Regions from separate parts of the Cytobacillus sp. FSL K6-0129 genome, predicted to be linked through region 1. Evidence: a T-box and tRNA genes for the amino acid it is inferred to sense, from the RefSeq annotation. Region 1 holds a T-box; the other regions hold tRNA genes.

What was found. A T-box is a leader RNA that pairs with one kind of tRNA and senses whether it is charged. The one in region 1 lies ahead of thrS (threonine--tRNA ligase), so its partner is inferred to be a tRNA-Thr.
Region 2: it has a tRNA-Thr gene. The T-box ahead of thrS (threonine--tRNA ligase) is inferred to sense a tRNA for this amino acid. The anticodon was not compared.
Region 3: it has a tRNA-Thr gene. The T-box ahead of thrS (threonine--tRNA ligase) is inferred to sense a tRNA for this amino acid. The anticodon was not compared.
Region 4: it has a tRNA-Thr gene. The T-box ahead of thrS (threonine--tRNA ligase) is inferred to sense a tRNA for this amino acid. The anticodon was not compared.

Annotation. Positions count from the first base shown of each region.
Region 1 is NZ_JBBOXM010000001.1:1,764,938-1,768,105, reverse strand. Features, by position in the region: gene dnaI (primosomal protein DnaI) at 1-42, shown strand, start outside; gene ytxC (putative sporulation protein YtxC) at 136-1,008, shown strand; T-box leader at 1,056-1,288, shown strand; gene thrS (threonine--tRNA ligase) at 1,335-3,168, shown strand, end outside.
Region 2 is NZ_JBBOXM010000001.1:2,243,570-2,246,737, reverse strand. Features, by position in the region: rRNA gene MHI57_RS11305 (23S ribosomal RNA) at 1-1,110, shown strand, start outside; rRNA gene rrf (5S ribosomal RNA) at 1,381-1,497, shown strand; tRNA gene MHI57_RS11295 (tRNA-Glu) at 1,528-1,602, shown strand; tRNA gene MHI57_RS11290 (tRNA-Val) at 1,607-1,682, shown strand; tRNA gene MHI57_RS11285 (tRNA-Thr) at 1,698-1,773, shown strand; tRNA gene MHI57_RS11280 (tRNA-Lys) at 1,788-1,863, shown strand; tRNA gene MHI57_RS11275 (tRNA-Leu) at 1,873-1,954, shown strand; tRNA gene MHI57_RS11270 (tRNA-Gly) at 1,978-2,052, shown strand; tRNA gene MHI57_RS11265 (tRNA-Arg) at 2,056-2,129, shown strand; tRNA gene MHI57_RS11260 (tRNA-Pro) at 2,138-2,214, shown strand; tRNA gene MHI57_RS11255 (tRNA-Ala) at 2,238-2,313, shown strand; tRNA gene MHI57_RS11250 (tRNA-Met) at 2,339-2,412, shown strand; tRNA gene MHI57_RS11245 (tRNA-Ser) at 2,429-2,521, shown strand; tRNA gene MHI57_RS11240 (tRNA-Met) at 2,536-2,609, shown strand; tRNA gene MHI57_RS11235 (tRNA-Asp) at 2,613-2,689, shown strand; tRNA gene MHI57_RS11230 (tRNA-Phe) at 2,709-2,784, shown strand; tRNA gene MHI57_RS11225 (tRNA-Tyr) at 2,798-2,881, shown strand; tRNA gene MHI57_RS11220 (tRNA-Trp) at 2,885-2,958, shown strand; tRNA gene MHI57_RS11215 (tRNA-His) at 2,965-3,040, shown strand; tRNA gene MHI57_RS11210 (tRNA-Gln) at 3,057-3,128, shown strand; tRNA gene MHI57_RS11205 (tRNA-Cys) at 3,133-3,168, shown strand, end outside.
Region 3 is NZ_JBBOXM010000001.1:2,036,472-2,039,639, forward strand. Features, by position in the region: tRNA gene MHI57_RS10010 (tRNA-Ser) at 1-90, opposite strand, end outside; tRNA gene MHI57_RS10015 (tRNA-Asn) at 94-168, opposite strand; tRNA gene MHI57_RS10020 (tRNA-Ile) at 179-255, opposite strand; tRNA gene MHI57_RS10025 (tRNA-Gly) at 263-333, opposite strand; tRNA gene MHI57_RS10030 (tRNA-His) at 336-411, opposite strand; tRNA gene MHI57_RS10035 (tRNA-Phe) at 421-493, opposite strand; tRNA gene MHI57_RS10040 (tRNA-Asp) at 513-589, opposite strand; tRNA gene MHI57_RS10045 (tRNA-Met) at 593-666, opposite strand; tRNA gene MHI57_RS10050 (tRNA-Ser) at 680-772, opposite strand; tRNA gene MHI57_RS10055 (tRNA-Ile) at 779-855, opposite strand; tRNA gene MHI57_RS10060 (tRNA-Met) at 869-945, opposite strand; tRNA gene MHI57_RS10065 (tRNA-Ala) at 971-1,046, opposite strand; tRNA gene MHI57_RS10070 (tRNA-Pro) at 1,070-1,146, opposite strand; tRNA gene MHI57_RS10075 (tRNA-Arg) at 1,155-1,228, opposite strand; tRNA gene MHI57_RS10080 (tRNA-Leu) at 1,245-1,333, opposite strand; tRNA gene MHI57_RS10085 (tRNA-Gly) at 1,340-1,414, opposite strand; tRNA gene MHI57_RS10090 (tRNA-Leu) at 1,434-1,518, opposite strand; tRNA gene MHI57_RS10095 (tRNA-Lys) at 1,536-1,611, opposite strand; tRNA gene MHI57_RS10100 (tRNA-Thr) at 1,626-1,701, opposite strand; tRNA gene MHI57_RS10105 (tRNA-Val) at 1,718-1,793, opposite strand; rRNA gene rrf (5S ribosomal RNA) at 1,803-1,920, opposite strand; rRNA gene MHI57_RS10115 (23S ribosomal RNA) at 2,232-3,168, opposite strand, start outside.
Region 4 is NZ_JBBOXM010000001.1:4,472,569-4,475,736, reverse strand. Features, by position in the region: gene MHI57_RS22815 (hypothetical protein) at 60-350, shown strand; tRNA gene MHI57_RS22810 (tRNA-Leu) at 538-619, opposite strand; tRNA gene MHI57_RS22805 (tRNA-Leu) at 641-729, opposite strand; tRNA gene MHI57_RS22800 (tRNA-Cys) at 761-834, opposite strand; tRNA gene MHI57_RS22795 (tRNA-Gly) at 854-928, opposite strand; tRNA gene MHI57_RS22790 (tRNA-Gln) at 934-1,008, opposite strand; tRNA gene MHI57_RS22785 (tRNA-His) at 1,055-1,130, opposite strand; tRNA gene MHI57_RS22780 (tRNA-Trp) at 1,137-1,210, opposite strand; tRNA gene MHI57_RS22775 (tRNA-Tyr) at 1,214-1,297, opposite strand; tRNA gene MHI57_RS22770 (tRNA-Thr) at 1,309-1,381, opposite strand; tRNA gene MHI57_RS22765 (tRNA-Phe) at 1,385-1,460, opposite strand; tRNA gene MHI57_RS22760 (tRNA-Asp) at 1,515-1,591, opposite strand; tRNA gene MHI57_RS22755 (tRNA-Met) at 1,595-1,668, opposite strand; tRNA gene MHI57_RS22750 (tRNA-Val) at 1,679-1,754, opposite strand; tRNA gene MHI57_RS22745 (tRNA-Glu) at 1,759-1,833, opposite strand; tRNA gene MHI57_RS22740 (tRNA-Ser) at 1,849-1,942, opposite strand; tRNA gene MHI57_RS22735 (tRNA-Asn) at 1,945-2,019, opposite strand; rRNA gene rrf (5S ribosomal RNA) at 2,039-2,156, opposite strand; rRNA gene MHI57_RS22725 (23S ribosomal RNA) at 2,386-3,168, opposite strand, start outside.

The sequences.
Region 1 (3,168 bases):
ACCGATCCTGTGCTTGTCGAAGGACCGAATCGAAGGGTTTAGGCAAGATAATTTTCAATAGTTTTTCTTCATGACTTCTATTTTGGCCAAGTCTCCCATATATATGAATCAGATAGATGTTAAGGGGGGATTTGGTTGATAGAGATCATTTTCCGGAATAAGCATGAAGCCGAGGAGCTGTTTCAGCACGCAATCCGGATTCAGAACTATACGGAAGGCGAAACGACAATTCTTCATAATGAAGGTCAATATATAGTAAGAATGTATCCTGAACAATGCAGTGGACGATCTATTGAAGAAGTAAAACGAACATTTTCTGCTTTTTTAATGGAGAGTAAATGCGATAGTTGGTTTAGAAAGATAATGGCCGAAAAGTTTTATTATCAAGATTCAGAAGAACAACAACAAATTCTTGAAATCATTCATTCCATATTGGAAGGGCAAAGAGAAGATTTATCTACTTTTTTACATAGAGTGGATATACACGAGCAATTACGATCGGCTATAGATCGCCTAGTGCATGATGATATCTCTTTTTCCTATGATGCTTTTATAAAGTTTCGTCTTAAACCGCTTTTAGACGATATGACAAAGTATGTTGAGTTGTCTATTGATGAATATAAAATGGAACAGGAATATCAAATGTTTATTCAAACCTTAAGAGACTTTATTAAGGATAGAGAAAGTAAGTTACCCACGATTCATTTATATTTAGGTGAAGAAGTTCGCTTTTTTAATCAGCATTTCGAAGAGCTTTCTCGAATGGACCTAACGGCGATGATAGATAGAAGATTATTAATTAATCACCCTGTCTATGTAGATTCAGTTACAATCGCACCATTACTCTCAATCGCTCCTCAGGAAATATGTTTATATAGTGAAAGTGAGGAACAACCTTTAGTTCGTACAATTAAAAATATTTTTGAAGAGAGATTGGAAATCCTTCATATAAGTGAATTTAATATGCGTAAACAGCATGCATGTAAAAATATAAGTGAACCCTCTTGATTTTCCGTAAATTAAAAACTATAATACTTACATATTGAAATTATCAATGAACAGTAATGATAAGGATATGGGTATTCTTTTACGGTTTATAGAGAGGGAAGACAAGGCTGCAATCTTCCTAACACGAATGGAATGCTTACCACCTTTGAACTCCAATACATAAAGATGTCTAAGGCGTCGATTAAGTATTGGCGGCAACAAGACCGTTAACTTGCTACGAGTCACTTTTTTAAAGTGAGAAGTAGGGTGGAACCACGTGTATATGATACTCGTCCCTTTTATTAGGGGCGAGTTTTTTATTTTTCAAAAACAAGGAGGAAGTTATGATGTCAGAAATGGTTAAAGTTTCGTTTCCAGATGGAGCAGTAAAGGAGTTCTCCAAAGGAACAACAACGGAAGAAATCGCATCATCAATCAGCCCTGGCTTAAAAAAGAAAGCCATAGCAGGTAAAGTGAATAATGAATTATTCGACCTTCGTCGTCCAATTGAAGAGGATGCGGCTGTGGAGATCATTACCCAAGGCAGTGATGAGGCGCTTGAAATTATGCGTCACAGTTCCGCTCATTTAATGGCGCAAGCGATTAAACGTTTATATAAAAACGTTAAATTAGGTGTAGGTCCTGTTATTGAGAGTGGCTTCTACTACGATATCGATATGGAGGAGTCATTAACACCTGAAGATCTACCGAAAATCGAGAAAGAAATGAAGAAAATCATCAATGAAAATATTGAGATTGTTCGTAAAGAAGTGAGTAGAGACGAAGCTTTAAAAATCTATGAGGAGATTGGCGACGAATATAAGGTTGAACTGATTGGCGCCATTCCAGAAGGTGAAACAGTTACCCTTTATGAACAAGGCGAATTCTTTGATCTTTGTCGAGGGGTTCATGTTCCTTCTACAGGGAAAATTAAAGAATTTAAGCTTTTAAGTATTGCTGGCGCATATTGGCGTGGAGATAGCGACAATAAGATGCTACAACGGATATATGGTACTGCATTCTTTACAAAAGATGACTTAAACGAACACTTGCGTTTGCTTGAAGAAGCAAAAGAGCGTGATCACCGTAAAATTGGTAAGGAATTAAGCCTCTTTACGAACTCCCAAAAGGTTGGACAAGGGTTACCGCTATGGTTACCAAAAGGCGCAACAATTCGCCGTAATATTGAACGTTATATCGTGGATAAAGAAGTGCGTTTAGGCTATGACCATGTATATACACCAATTATGGCAAATGTGGAACTTTACAAAACTTCAGGACACTGGGATCACTACCAAGAAGATATGTTCCCTGTAATGAAAATGGATAATGAGGAGCTTGTTCTTCGTCCAATGAACTGTCCTCATCATATGATGATTTATAAACAAGGAATCCATAGCTATAGAGAATTACCAATCCGTATCGCTGAATTAGGTACAATGCATCGCTATGAGATGTCTGGAGCATTATCAGGATTGCAACGTGTACGTGGTATGACATTAAATGATGCCCATCTATTCGTTCGTCCAGACCAAATTAAAGAAGAATTTATACGCGTTGTTAATTTAATTCTCGAAGTATACAAAGACTTTGACATTAATGATTATTCGTTCCGCCTATCTTATCGCGATCCTGAGGATACTGAAAAGTATTTTGATGATAATCAAATGTGGGAAAAGGCACAATCGATGTTAAAAGAAGCAATGGATGAGATTGGCTTGCCATACTATGAAGCCGAAGGGGAGGCCGCATTCTACGGTCCTAAGCTTGATGTACAAGTAAAAACAGCTCTAGGTAAAGAAGAAACGTTATCAACTGTTCAGTTAGACTTCTTGCTTCCTGAACGTTTTGACTTATCTTATGTTGGGGAAGATGGCAAGCCGCATCGCCCTGTTGTTATTCACCGTGGTGTTGTTTCAACGATGGAACGTTTTGTTGCTTTCCTTATCGAAGAATACAAAGGTGCATTCCCAACATGGCTAGCTCCTGTTCAAGTCCAGGTTATTCCAGTTTCAAATGATATCCATTTTGATTATGCGAAAAAAGTAAAAGAAGATTTACAGCTTGCAGGAATTCGCGTTGAAATCGATGATCGTAATGAAAAAATGGGTTATAAAATTCGTGAAGCACAAATGCAGAAAATCCCATATATGCTCGTTGTCGGCGATAATGAAGTAAGTG
Region 2 (3,168 bases), 480 kb from region 1:
CAGGTCTCTGCGAAGCCGCAAGGCGAAGTATAGGGGCTGACGCCTGCCCGGTGCTGGAAGGTTAAGAGGAGAGGTTAGCTCACGCGAAGCTTTGAATCGAAGCCCCAGTAAACGGCGGCCGTAACTATAACGGTCCTAAGGTAGCGAAATTCCTTGTCGGGTAAGTTCCGACCCGCACGAAAGGCGTAACGATCTGGGCACTGTCTCAACGAGAGACTCGGTGAAATTATAGTACCTGTGAAGATGCAGGTTACCCGCGACAGGACGGAAAGACCCCGTGGAGCTTTACTGTAGCCTGATATTGAATTTTGGTACAGCTTGTACAGGATAGGTAGGAGCCTTAGAAGCCGGAGCGCTAGCTTCGGTGGAGGCGTCGGTGGGATACTACCCTGGCTGTATTGAAATTCTAACCCACATCCCTTATCGGGATGGGAGACAGTGTCAGGTGGGCAGTTTGACTGGGGCGGTCGCCTCCTAAAGAGTAACGGAGGCGCCCAAAGGTTCCCTCAGAATGGTTGGAAATCATTCGTAGAGTGTAAAGGCACAAGGGAGCTTGACTGCGAGACCTACAAGTCGAGCAGGGACGAAAGTCGGGCTTAGTGATCCGGTGGTTCCGCATGGAAGGGCCATCGCTCAACGGATAAAAGCTACCCCGGGGATAACAGGCTTATCTCCCCCAAGAGTCCACATCGACGGGGAGGTTTGGCACCTCGATGTCGGCTCATCGCATCCTGGGGCTGTAGTCGGTCCCAAGGGTTGGGCTGTTCGCCCATTAAAGCGGTACGCGAGCTGGGTTCAGAACGTCGTGAGACAGTTCGGTCCCTATCCGTCGTGGGCGCAGGAAATTTGAGAGGAGCTGTCCTTAGTACGAGAGGACCGGGATGGACGCACCGCTGGTGTACCAGTTGTCTTGCCAAAGGCATCGCTGGGTAGCTATGTGCGGAAGGGATAAGTGCTGAAAGCATCTAAGCATGAAGCCCCCCTCGAGATGAGATTTCCCATAGCGCAAGCTAGTAAGATCCCTGAAAGATGATCAGGTTGATAGGTTAGAGGTGGAAGTGTGGCGACACATGCAGCTGACTAATACTAATCGATCGAGGACTTAACCAAAAACGAAAAGCGAAAGCGCCTTGCACAGGTGCGACAAGCATAAGACAGATTTGACAGGAGGTTGTTCTTTAACCTCATGACAAATTTGACTTATGACCTCGAGCACCTAGGCGCTGTAGCTGGACAATACGAAATGCGGGCGGCTCCAAGCCGCCGCAGCTAGACAGCACTACGTAAGTAGTCGCATCAGCAACGCATAGGCGATTACTCATAAATATCTTCTTCAACATTACCTAGTTTTGAGGGAACGATTCCCTTACAATTTCATAGTCCGGTGGCGATAGCGAGAAGGTCACACCCGTTCCCATACCGAACACGGAAGTTAAGCTTCTCAGCGCCGATGGTAGTTAGGGGCTGTCCCCTTGTGAGAGTAGGACGCTGCCGGGCAAACTACCCCAATTTTTGGGGTTATTTTTTGGCCCCTTGGTCAAGCGGTTAAGACACCGCCCTTTCACGGCGGTAACACGGGTTCGAATCCCGTAGGGGTCACCATTTTGGAGGATTAGCTCAGCTGGGAGAGCATCTGCCTTACAAGCAGAGGGTCGGCGGTTCGATCCCGTCATCCTCCACCATTTTTGTGTTTATTTGCCGGCCTAGCTCAATTGGTAGAGCAACTGACTTGTAATCAGTAGGTTGGGGGTTCAAGTCCTCTGGCCGGCACCACTCGTCCTTTGTACGAGCCATTAGCTCAGTTGGTAGAGCATCTGACTTTTAATCAGAGGGTCGAAGGTTCGAGTCCTTCATGGCTCACCATTTATATTTGCGGGTGTGGCGGAATTGGCAGACGCACCAGACTTAGGATCTGGCGCCGCAAGGCGTGGGGGTTCGACTCCCTTCACCCGCATTAGTATTTTATAATGAATATTTGCGGAAGTAGTTCAGTGGTAGAACATCACCTTGCCAAGGTGAGGGTCGCGGGTTCGAATCCCGTCTTCCGCTCCATATGCGCCCGTAGCTCAATTGGATAGAGCGTTTGACTACGGATCAAAAGGTTAGGGGTTCGACTCCTCTCGGGCGCGTTTTGTATCGGGAAGTAGCTCAGCTTGGTAGAGCACTTGGTTTGGGACCAAGGGGTCGCAGGTTCGAATCCTGTCTTCCCGACCACTAGATATACATATATATTTTTAGGGGCCTTAGCTCAGCTGGGAGAGCGCCTGCTTTGCACGCAGGAGGTCAGCGGTTCGATCCCGCTAGGCTCCACCAATTAATTTTATACAAAATATTCTATGGCGGTGTAGCTCAGCTGGCTAGAGCGTACGGTTCATACCCGTGAGGTCGGGGGTTCGATCCCCTCCGCCGCTATTGCTTTTTTATTAATGGAGGAATACCCAAGTCTGGCTGAAGGGATCGGTCTTGAAAACCGACAGGGGTGTTAAAGCCCGCGGGGGTTCGAATCCCTCTTCCTCCGCCATTAATATTTATTATCGCGGGGTGGAGCAGTCCGGTAGCTCGTCGGGCTCATAACCCGAAGGTCGCAGGTTCAAATCCTGCCCCCGCAATCTGGTCCGGTAGTTCAGTTGGTTAGAATGCCTGCCTGTCACGCAGGAGGTCGCGGGTTCGAGTCCCGTCCGGACCGCCATTTACATATTTATTATTTTGGCTCAGTAGCTCAGTCGGTAGAGCAAAGGACTGAAAATCCTTGTGTCGGCGGTTCGATTCCGTCCTGAGCCACCATTTAGTCTTTTTTGGAGGGGTAGCGAAGTGGCTAAACGCGGCGGACTGTAAATCCGCTCCTTCGGGTTCGGCAGTTCGAATCTGCCCCCCTCCACCATCTAGGGGTATAGTTTAATGGTAAAACGAAGGTCTCCAAAACCTTTGATGTGGGTTCGATTCCTACTACCCCTGCCAATTATGGCGGTTGTGGCGAAGTGGTTAACGCATCGGATTGTGGTTCCGACATTCGTGGGTTCGATTCCCATCAGCCGCCCCATTTTTAAACATTTTATTGGGCTATAGCCAAGTGGTAAGGCAACGGATTTTGATTCCGTCATTCGTAGGTTCGAACCCTACTAGCCCAGTTATGGCAGCATAGCCAAGTGGTAAGGCAGAGGTCTGCAA
Region 3 (3,168 bases), 270 kb from region 1:
GGCGGAGAAGGAGGGATTTGAACCCTCGCGCCGGTTGCCCGACCTACACCCTTAGCAGGGGCGCCTCTTCAGCCACTTGAGTACTTCTCCATATGGCTCCGCAGGTAGGATTCGAACCTACGACCGTTCGGTTAACAGCCGAATGCTCTACCACTGAGCTACTGCGGAATAATATAAATGGTGGGCCTAAATGGACTCGAACCATCGACCTCACGCTTATCAGGCGTGCGCTCTAACCAGCTGAGCTATAGGCCCCTATTTAAGCGGGTGAAGGGAATCGAACCCTCATCATCAGCTTGGAAGGCTGAGGTTTTACCACTAAACTACACCCGCAATGGGGCGGCTGATGGGAATCGAACCCACGAATGTCGGAACCACAATCCGATGCGTTAACCACTTCGCCACAACCGCCATAAAAGATGGCTCAGGACGGAATCGAACCGCCGACACAAGGATTTTCAGTCCTTTGCTCTACCGACTGAGCTACTGAGCCAAAATAATAAATATGTAAATGGCGGTCCGGACGGGACTCGAACCCGCGACCTCCTGCGTGACAGGCAGGCATTCTAACCAACTGAACTACCGGACCAGATTGCGGGGGCAGGATTTGAACCTGCGACCTTCGGGTTATGAGCCCGACGAGCTACCGGACTGCTCCACCCCGCGATAATAATATGAATGGCGGAGGAAGAGGGATTCGAACCCCCGCGGGCTTTAACACCCCTGTCGGTTTTCAAGACCGATCCCTTCAGCCAGACTTGGGTATTCCTCCGAATAATGGTGGACCTTGTAGGACTCGAACCTACGACCGGACGGTTATGAGCCGTCTGCTCTAACCAGCTGAGCTAAAGGTCCATCATTCTATCTATGGTAGCGGCGGAGGGGATCGAACCCCCGACCTCACGGGTATGAACCGTACGCTCTAGCCAGCTGAGCTACACCGCCATAGAATATTTTGTATAAAATTAATTGGTGGAGCCTAGCGGGATCGAACCGCTGACCTCCTGCGTGCAAAGCAGGCGCTCTCCCAGCTGAGCTAAGGCCCCTAAAAATATATATGTATATCTAGTGGTCGGGAAGACAGGATTCGAACCTGCGACCCCTTGGTCCCAAACCAAGTGCTCTACCAAGCTGAGCTACTTCCCGATACAAAACGCGCCCGAGAGGAGTCGAACCCCTAACCTTTTGATCCGTAGTCAAACGCTCTATCCAATTGAGCTACGGGCGCTTAATTTTAAAAAGAATGGTGCCGAGGACCGGAATCGAACCGGTACGGTAGTCACCTACCGCAGGATTTTAAGTCCTGTGCGTCTGCCAGTTCCGCCACCCCGGCACATATTGGAGCGGAAGACGGGATTCGAACCCGCGACCCTCACCTTGGCAAGGTGATGTTCTACCACTGAACTACTTCCGCAAATATTTAAAATGAAAAATGGTGCGGGTGAAGGGAGTCGAACCCCCACGCCTTGCGGCGCCAGATCCTAAGTCTGGTGCGTCTGCCAATTCCGCCACACCCGCATATTAAAATGATCAAATGGTGAGCCATGAAGGACTCGAACCTTCGACCCTCTGATTAAAAGTCAGATGCTCTACCAACTGAGCTAATGGCTCGTACAAAGCACGAGTGGTGCCGGCCAGAGGACTTGAACCCCCAACCTACTGATTACAAGTCAGTTGCTCTACCAATTGAGCTAGGCCGGCAAATACACACAAAAAATGGTGGAGGATGACGGGATCGAACCGCCGACCCTCTGCTTGTAAGGCAGATGCTCTCCCAGCTGAGCTAATCCTCCAATATGTATGCCCGGCAACGTCCTACTCTCACAAGGGGACAGCCCCTAACTACCATCGGCGCTTTAGAAGCTTAACTTCCGTGTTCGGTATGGGAACGGGTGTGACCTTCTCGCTATCGCCACCGGACTTTTTAAAGACATATATTATTATAACGTCTTTAATAAAATTTTCAAGAGAAATTTTAAATCATTCTCTGAAAACTAGGTAATGTTGAAGAAGATATTTATGAGTAATCGCCTATGCGTTGCTGATGCGACTACTTACGTAGTGCTGTCTAGCTGCGGCGGCTTGGAGCCGCCCGCATTTCGTATTGTCCAGCTACAGCGCCTAGGTGCTCGAGGTCATAAGTCAAATTTGTCATGAGGTTAAAGAACAACCTCCTGTCAAATCTGTCTTATGCTTGTCGCACCTGTGCAAGGCGCTTTCGCTTTTCGTTTTTGGTTAAGTCCTCGATCGATTAGTATTAGTCAGCTGCATGTGTCGCCACACTTCCACCTCTAACCTATCAACCTGATCATCTTTCAGGGATCTTACTAGCTTGCGCTATGGGAAATCTCATCTCGAGGGGGGCTTCATGCTTAGATGCTTTCAGCACTTATCCCTTCCGCACATAGCTACCCAGCGATGCCTTTGGCAAGACAACTGGTACACCAGCGGTGCGTCCATCCCGGTCCTCTCGTACTAAGGACAGCTCCTCTCAAATTTCCTGCGCCCACGACGGATAGGGACCGAACTGTCTCACGACGTTCTGAACCCAGCTCGCGTACCGCTTTAATGGGCGAACAGCCCAACCCTTGGGACCGACTACAGCCCCAGGATGCGATGAGCCGACATCGAGGTGCCAAACCTCCCCGTCGATGTGGACTCTTGGGGGAGATAAGCCTGTTATCCCCGGGGTAGCTTTTATCCGTTGAGCGATGGCCCTTCCATGCGGAACCACCGGATCACTAAGCCCGACTTTCGTCCCTGCTCGACTTGTAGGTCTCGCAGTCAAGCTCCCTTGTGCCTTTACACTCTACGAATGATTTCCAACCATTCTGAGGGAACCTTTGGGCGCCTCCGTTACTCTTTAGGAGGCGACCGCCCCAGTCAAACTGCCCACCTGACACTGTCTCCCATCCCGATAAGGGATGTGGGTTAGAATTTCAATACAGCCAGGGTAGTATCCCACCGACGCCTCCACCGAAGCTAGCGCTCCGGCTTCTAAGGCTCCTACCTATCCTGTACAAGCTGTACCAAAATTCAATATCAGGCTACAGTAAAGCTCCACGGGGTCTTTCCGTCCTGTCGCGGGTAACCTGCATCTTCACAGGTACTATAATTTCACCGAGTCTCTCGTTGAGACAGTGCCCAGATCGTTACGCCTTTCGTGCG
Region 4 (3,168 bases), 2.7 Mb from region 1:
AATGCAAAGGTACTTACCTGTCCTATTTGTTTTAAAAATGATAACGGGGGAATTCTACGATGAAATTTAAAGATTTTCTTATGAAGGAGTATCAGATTGGTGAAAAGTCTGCTCGTGACTATGAAGGCCGTTTAAATGGATTAATCAATAAAGGCATCTATAAGGGTGAGAGTCAAATTACTAACATTATGAGAGAAACTATTGAAAAAGAATTTTCAAAGTCTGAAGCACATTACCTCCTTACCATAGAACGCTACATAGCATTCCAAGAAAGAATTCTTAAAAAAAGAGAAAAATTAATAATTAGTTACTCATTGATGCGCTTAGGGACCATTTTGTGTAAAACATAGATGCAACTTACATCTAAATAAATCAATGTCATCAAGGGATTTCTATGTGTAAAATTTGTGTAAAAAGAAATCAATTCTTATCGTTTTCTATCGTGTTCTCAAAAAAGAGAAAAGCTCACAAACCTTGATAAATCAACATTTGTGAGCTTTTAACGTTTTTTAAAATGGACGTATTTGAACGTCAGAATACCGGTGGTCGGGGTCGAACCGACACTCCTTACGGAACACGATTTTGAGTCGTGCGCGTCTGCCAATTCCGCCACACCGGCAAATATTCTTTTATTTAATTATGGTGCCGAGGACCGGAATCGAACCGGTACGGTAGTCACCTACCGCAGGATTTTAAGTCCTGTGCGTCTGCCAGTTCCGCCACCCCGGCATGAGGTGTATAAAAATGAGTGAATATGTATTGGAGGCGGCAACCGGATTTGAACCGGTGGTGAAGGTTTTGCAGACCTCTGCCTTACCACTTGGCTATGCCGCCATCAATATAAATAACTACTTGGAGCGGAAGACGGGATTCGAACCCGCGACCCTCACCTTGGCAAGGTGATGTTCTACCACTGAACTACTTCCGCAGATCTGGCTGGGCTAGCAGGGTTCGAACCTGCGAATGACGGAATCAAAATCCGTTGCCTTACCACTTGGCTATAGCCCATTTGTATATTCTATGCATGAAAGCAAAAAATGTGAATTTAAAATAATGGGGCGGCTGATGGGAATCGAACCCACGAATGTCGGAACCACAATCCGATGCGTTAACCACTTCGCCACAACCGCCATAATTGGCAGGGGTAGTAGGAATCGAACCCACATCAAAGGTTTTGGAGACCTTCGTTTTACCATTAAACTATACCCCTAGATGGTGGAGGGGGGCAGATTCGAACTGCCGAACCCGAAGGAGCGGATTTACAGTCCGCCGCGTTTAGCCACTTCGCTACCCCTCCATAAAAAACAATGCCGGCCAGAGGACTTGAACCCCCAACCTACTGATTACAAGTCAGTTGCTCTACCAATTGAGCTAGGCCGGCAAATGGTGGCTCAGGACGGAATCGAACCGCCGACACAAGGATTTTCAGTCCTTTGCTCTACCGACTGAGCTACTGAGCCAAAACTTATACGTTTTACAATATGTTTTAAATTAATTTGTGTGAATTTATGTAGTGGCGGTCCGGACGGGACTCGAACCCGCGACCTCCTGCGTGACAGGCAGGCATTCTAACCAACTGAACTACCGGACCAAATTGCGGGGGCAGGATTTGAACCTGCGACCTTCGGGTTATGAGCCCGACGAGCTACCGGACTGCTCCACCCCGCGATAATATGAATGGTGGAGGATGACGGGATCGAACCGCCGACCCTCTGCTTGTAAGGCAGATGCTCTCCCAGCTGAGCTAATCCTCCAAAATGGTGACCCCTACGGGATTCGAACCCGTGTTACCGCCGTGAAAGGGCGGTGTCTTAACCGCTTGACCAAGGGGCCAATTTATATGTTTAATGGCGGAGAGCAAGGGATTTGAACCCTTGAGACGGCTATAAACCGCCTACACGATTTCCAATCGTGCTCCTTCGGCCAGCTCGGACAGCTCTCCATTGGCTCCGCAGGTAGGATTCGAACCTACGACCGTTCGGTTAACAGCCGAATGCTCTACCACTGAGCTACTGCGGAATAATTTAATAGTATGTATGCCCGGCAACTTCCTACTCTCACAAGGGGACAGCCCCTAACTACCATCGGCGCTTTAGAAGCTTAACTTCCGTGTTCGGTATGGGAACGGGTGTGACCTTCTCGCTATCGCCACCGGACTTTTTAAAGACATATATTATTATAACGTCTTTAATAAAATTTTCAAGAGAAATTTTAAATCATTCTCTGAAAACTAGGTAATGTTGAAGAAGATTGTTTTGAGTAATCGCCTGAATGCGTGCTGACGCGACTACTTACGTAGTGCTGTCTAGCTGCGGCGGCTTGAAGCCGCCCGCATTTCGTATTGTCCAGCTACAGCGCCTAGATAGGCGCTTTCGCTTTTCGTTTTTGGTTAAGTCCTCGATCGATTAGTATTAGTCAGCTGCATGTGTCGCCACACTTCCACCTCTAACCTATCAACCTGATCATCTTTCAGGGATCTTACTAGCTTGCGCTATGGGAAATCTCATCTCGAGGGGGGCTTCATGCTTAGATGCTTTCAGCACTTATCCCTTCCGCACATAGCTACCCAGCGATGCCTTTGGCAAGACAACTGGTACACCAGCGGTGCGTCCATCCCGGTCCTCTCGTACTAAGGACAGCTCCTCTCAAATTTCCTGCGCCCACGACGGATAGGGACCGAACTGTCTCACGACGTTCTGAACCCAGCTCGCGTACCGCTTTAATGGGCGAACAGCCCAACCCTTGGGACCGACTACAGCCCCAGGATGCGATGAGCCGACATCGAGGTGCCAAACCTCCCCGTCGATGTGGACTCTTGGGGGAGATAAGCCTGTTATCCCCGGGGTAGCTTTTATCCGTTGAGCGATGGCCCTTCCATGCGGAACCACCGGATCACTAAGCCCGACTTTCGTCCCTGCTCGACTTGTAGGTCTCGCAGTCAAGCTCCCTTGTGCCTTTACACTCTACGAATGATTTCCAACCATTCTGAGGGAACCTTTGGGCGCCTCCGTTACTCTTTAGGAGGCGACCGCCCCAGTCAAACTGCCCACCTGACACTGTCTCCCATCCCGATAAGGGATGTGGGTTAGAATTTCAATACAGCCAGGGTAGTATCCCACCGACGCCTCCACCGAAGCTAGCGCTCCGGCTTCTAAGGCTCCTACCTAT